DNA from 2 places in the Arthrobacter sp. P4_H3 genome. Region 2 is predicted to be linked to the other one. Evidence: predicted binding sites of a transcription regulator. Region 2 holds the regulator's gene; the other holds the start of a gene.
What was found. Region 2 encodes LexA, which represses DNA repair genes until DNA is damaged. Its sites were predicted from a motif close to TCGAACANNTGTTCGA; they were not measured.

Region 1: the regulator LexA is predicted to act here: its motif matches at 1,363-1,378, upstream of AC1DRE_RS02560 (DUF6504 family protein).

What each region holds. Positions count from the first base shown of each region.
Region 1 covers NZ_JBFUKK010000001.1:566,604-568,993, forward strand. Annotated here, with positions in the region: gene AC1DRE_RS02555 (DNA polymerase III subunit alpha) at 1-955, opposite strand, end outside; gene AC1DRE_RS02560 (DUF6504 family protein) at 952-1,284, opposite strand; gene AC1DRE_RS02565 (hypothetical protein) at 1,460-1,846, shown strand; gene AC1DRE_RS02570 (chorismate mutase) at 1,892-2,218, opposite strand; gene AC1DRE_RS02575 (VOC family protein) at 2,233-2,390, shown strand, end outside.
Region 2 covers NZ_JBFUKK010000011.1:47,315-49,704, reverse strand. Annotated here, with positions in the region: gene AC1DRE_RS15380 (ATP-dependent DNA helicase) at 1-863, shown strand, start outside; gene lexA (transcriptional repressor LexA) at 897-1,646, opposite strand; gene AC1DRE_RS15370 (LysM peptidoglycan-binding domain-containing protein) at 2,075-2,390, shown strand, end outside.

The DNA of each region.
Region 1 (2,390 bases), on a different contig from region 2:
TCACAGCTGCCTCCGGAACAACGGGCTGTTTCCATCCCATGTCCGTTACCGGATCCATCCGGCAGCGGTCCGCGAGCGCCTCGGTTTGGCCGAGCAGCCTGGTGAGGTCGGTGGCCCCGTAGCCCGCCGAATGGATGATCTCCTTGCCGAGCTGGAGCATTTGGGCCGCCGATTTCAGCCAGCCTTGGCCGTTCGGCTGCAGCAGCGGCTCCGCAGTCAGCTCGGGCAGGGACTTCAGGGTGCGGGCTGAATCCAGGACATCCGCCGTCGCTGCCCCGTCCTCCGCGCCGTACCGCACGGCGTTGGTCAGCACAGCGGGTACGCCGTGCTCGGCAGCGAGCTTGAGCATGCGCACGGCATGGGCGGTGCTCAGCGGCTCACCGGGGGCGCTGAGGTGGGACACCACTTCCGCGGCCACTGTGCCCCTGGGCATACTGTCCAGCCACTGCTTGAAAAGGGTACGGGGACGGAGGTACCGGCGGCCGCCCATTGCCCTCCCGACGTCGGAATCCGGCCCGATCAGGACGGTCAGTACCGGCTCCAGTGTTTCCGGATGCAGGGTCCTGGAAGCGAGTTCGGCGCGGGTCACCGCAACGGGTACTGCTCCCCCGGCCTTGCCGGAGGTGCGGGCATGGGCATCCGAAATCAACCGGCAGAGGGCGCGGTAGCCTGCGCCCTTGTTGTTTCCGTGGGCGAGCACGACGACGCGGCCCGCGAGCTGGGTGCGGAGGTCGCCGTCGTCGTCGAAGACCGCAAGGTCAACCCCGACGACGGGATCCAGTCCCGCCGCCATGCAGGCTTTGAGGTGTTTGACGGTGCCGTACAGTCCGTCCCTGTCGGTGCAGGCCAGCGCCGTGGCGCCGTCTGCGGCGGCCGCCTGCGCCAGCTCGTCCGGCCAGGAGACGCCGTAGTGCGCGCTGAAGGCGGTGGACACATGGAGATGGGTGAAGCTCATGCTGATTGCGGCCGGAGGGCATCGTGGATCCGCAGCAGCCTCCAGCGTCCGCTGCCGATATTCCGGGTCAGGTCAAGGGTGAGGCTGCTTTCAGGGCCAGGGGCGGCCCTGGCATCGGCAACCCGGACCTGGACGCGCCAGATCTCGTGATCCACCAGGCCCGGGCCGGTACCAAGAGGCGCCCGGGTTTCCTCTACCCACCACTGGCGCCGTTCATACCAGCGCACGGGTTCGGCGCAGACCGTGTATTGCTTTCCGGCCCAGGTGAGTTCCAGGGGCTGGCCGGCGGGCGTGCAGACGACATCGACACCCTCGCTGAACATGCCCATGGGCGCCTCCCGGAACACCTTCCCGCCCCGAAACAGGTGACCGTATCGGGTGGCAGGAAGAGACTTGAAATAATTCGTTCGAATATATCTTCGAATAAATCAAGTCTACGCCGGGGCGGTGACAAAACCTAGATCAGGGGTGGACGGACGGCAGCGCAAGGGGAAGGATGGAGCCATGAGCTCCCATAACGCACTTCTGAAGCATGTATCCATCGCCGCCAAGGACTCCACCTTGGTGGCGACTTTTGCTATAGACGGGAATATCCCCGGGGCGGGCGCCTACGTGGTGGGCCTTGTGGCGGCCACGCCGGATCATTCCCATCAGCGACGAATGGGAATTGAGTTCATGAACGGCGAAGCCGTGTCCTTCTACTGCTTCAGCCATGACGGCACCGAGGAGAACTTTGACCTCAGCGGCGTGGAACATTCGGGCAGCACCATTACCGGGAACTTTCCCATGAGTACCGTCCTGGGGCTCGAGAAGGGTCACCTCATGACCGCTTTCAGCGAAGCCGACGGCAGGGACTTCCAGGCCAACGTGCCCGTGGAGGAATCCCTCTAGATACGCCCGGACGTCAGTCCGGGATAACGTCTGTGCACAACGCCGCTAGCTGTTGGCGTTGTGCACTTTCATCTCAAGTTCAGTGAAGGCCGTGATCATGGCACGGTATGTCTTCTCCACGATGTCCGGGTCGATGTCCTTCTTCTGCGCGGCGGCACGGACATGCTCAATGACCTTCTCCACCCGGCCGGGGGCGCGGACCTCTGCGTCGTCGCCCTTGAGGGTGCCGGAAATCCGGATCAGGCGTTCACGGCGCGCAATCAGGGTGACGATCTGCTCATCAACTTCATCGACGGCCACGCGGACAGCTGCGAGCTGCTCCCTGTCGGCCTGGGCGTCTTTGTCGTGTCCGTGATTTGTGGGCATGTGCATGACAGTATCTAAGAATGCAGCCTCGAGTCGACTTCATTTCACTTGGCGTCCGTAGTGTTGACGCCGCACGCAGGTTCTACGTCAACGGCCTGGGTTGGCCGGTGCACCGGGAGGTCCCCGGCGACGTGGTGTTCATCCAGGCAAACCACGGCCTCATTCTTTCCCTCTGGGA
Region 2 (2,390 bases):
CGCAGCAGGGCTACTCGCAGCCGGACGACGCCGCACCGGCCCTGATCAACATCGCCCCCCTGAGCGTGGCCGGGAAGCTGCGCGACGGGCTCTTCGCGGACCACACAGTGGTCCTCACCTCGGCCACACTCGCGATCGGATCGGCCTTCGAGCCGGCGGCGGGAGGGCTCGGGCTGGTGGGTCCCGGGGCACCCAGCTGGACCGGTGTGGATGTCGGATCGCCGTTCGATTACCCCAAGCAGGGCATCCTCTATGTTGCCAGCCACCTGCCGAAGCCCGGACGTGGAACATCGCCCGAAGCGCTCGACGAGCTCGAGAAACTGATCCGGGCCTCGGGCGGCGGGGCGCTGTGCCTCTTTTCGTCGCGCCGGGCGGCGGAGGACGCGGCCGAGGCGATGCGGCCGCGACTGGATGTCAGCATCCTCTGCCAGGGCGAATCAACCATGACCGCCCTGGTGCGCCAGTTCGCCGACGAACCGGACACGTGCCTTTTCGGCACCATGTCACTTTGGCAGGGCGTCGATGTTCCCGGCGTTTCGTGCAGGCTGGTGGTCATCGACCGGATCCCGTTCCCCAGGCCGGACGACCCCCTGATGACCGCGCGCTCCAGGGCGGTGGCCCAGGCGGGCGGCAACGGTTTTATGTCGGTGTCTGCCACGCATGCAGCCATCCGGCTTGCCCAGGGGGCAGGCCGCCTGATCCGTTCTACGGGCGATAAAGGCGTGGTGGCTGTTCTTGACTCCCGGCTGTCCACGGAACGCTACGGGGGCTTCCTGAGGGCCGCCCTGCCGCCGTTCTGGCCGACGACTGATCCTGCGGTGGCGGTGGCGGCCCTGAGTAGGCTAGCGAAGGCCCCCGCGTAGGCCGGGCTGCCGGCTGACGCGGGGGAGCGGCGGCTACAGCGAGCGGAGAACCGAAACGACCTTGCCCATGATGTTGGCGTGATCGCCGAGAATGGGCTCGTACTGCGTGTTCTGCGGGAGCAGCCAGGTGTGGCCGTCACGCTGGCGGAATGTCTTGACGGTGGCTTCATCATCGAGCAGGGCGGCCACAATGTCGCCGTTCACGGCATCACTCTGCCGGCGGACCACCACCCAGTCGCCGTCGCAGATTGCCGCGTCGATCATGGAGTCGCCGGACACCTTCAGCATAAAAAGCTCGCCGTGGCCGACGAGCTGCCGCGGCAGGGGCATGACGTCCTCGACCATCTGGTCCGCCAGGATGGGCCCGCCTGCCGCAATCCGGCCCACCAAGGGGACCATCGCCGTATCCGTTGCCGTGGCCAGTTCGGAAACGGACAGGCCGCCAATGGTGCGCAGCCGGGCAGGCTTCTCCACGCCGGAGATCTTGGCGGTTCCCTCGTCCAGGGTCAGCGGCATGAGCACTTCCATGGCGCGCGGACGCTTGGGGTCGCGCCGGAGGTAGCCCAGCTTCTCGAGCTGTGAGAGCTGGTGGGTGACGCTGGAGAGGCTGGCCAGGCCCACGGTGTCGCCAATTTCACGCATGGACGGCGGATAGCCGTTGTCGTTGACGGACCGCTGGATGGTTTCCAGAATCTTCTTCTGCCGCACCGTGAGGCCCTTGGGCTTCGCTGGTGACTGCAGGCTCCGCTGCGTAGCCCTGCCGCCGGTGGCTTGTGCTGCCATGTTCGCCAACGCCTTTCGTTCCACCCGGCCTCCGTGGCTGCAGCTGCCGGGAACTTCCGGCCTGAAAATGTCAGACCCTGCTGATCAACTGCAGAAGTGGTTGTTCTGTAGCTCAAACGTAGGTCAGCCGCACACGTTTTTCAAACATTTGTTCTAGTGAGTCTCGACAATGTTCGTTAATAAGTGCTAGAACAGAAACAGCAAAGTTCGAATATGTGTTCTAGTCGCAAGCCCCATTCGGTTCTATGTTCGAAGAGTTCCATGTTCGAAGGCCGGGACGGGCGGATGGCATCTTTGGGAACATGCCGGGCGGCACAGTCAGGTCCAGGAGGGCTCAGTTCATGTCAGCAATACGCGCTATTCAGGGTTCGGGTCAGCAGCGTTCGAAAGAGCAGCGTTCCACCAGTCGGGTAGACCACGGCTCCGGAATGCAGGGCTTCAACTGGGAGGACCGTCCTTCAGGGAAGGCCAGGTCCGCCCAGCCACCGCTCCGCCTGACCCGCCGGGGCCGCATTGTCCTGGTGGGCCTCCCGCTGATTCTGCTGTCGGTGGTGCTCATTTCACTGGCCGGCTTCCTCAACTCCCCGGCCAAGGCCGCGGATTCCGTGTCCGAGCTGTCGCTGACTCCAACAGTGTCTGTCACGGTCCAGCCCGGGGAGTCCCTCTGGGGAATTGCCGGCACCGTGGCGCCGGAGCGTGATCCCCGCGACGTGGTGGCGGACATCGTCCAGCTCAACAACCTCG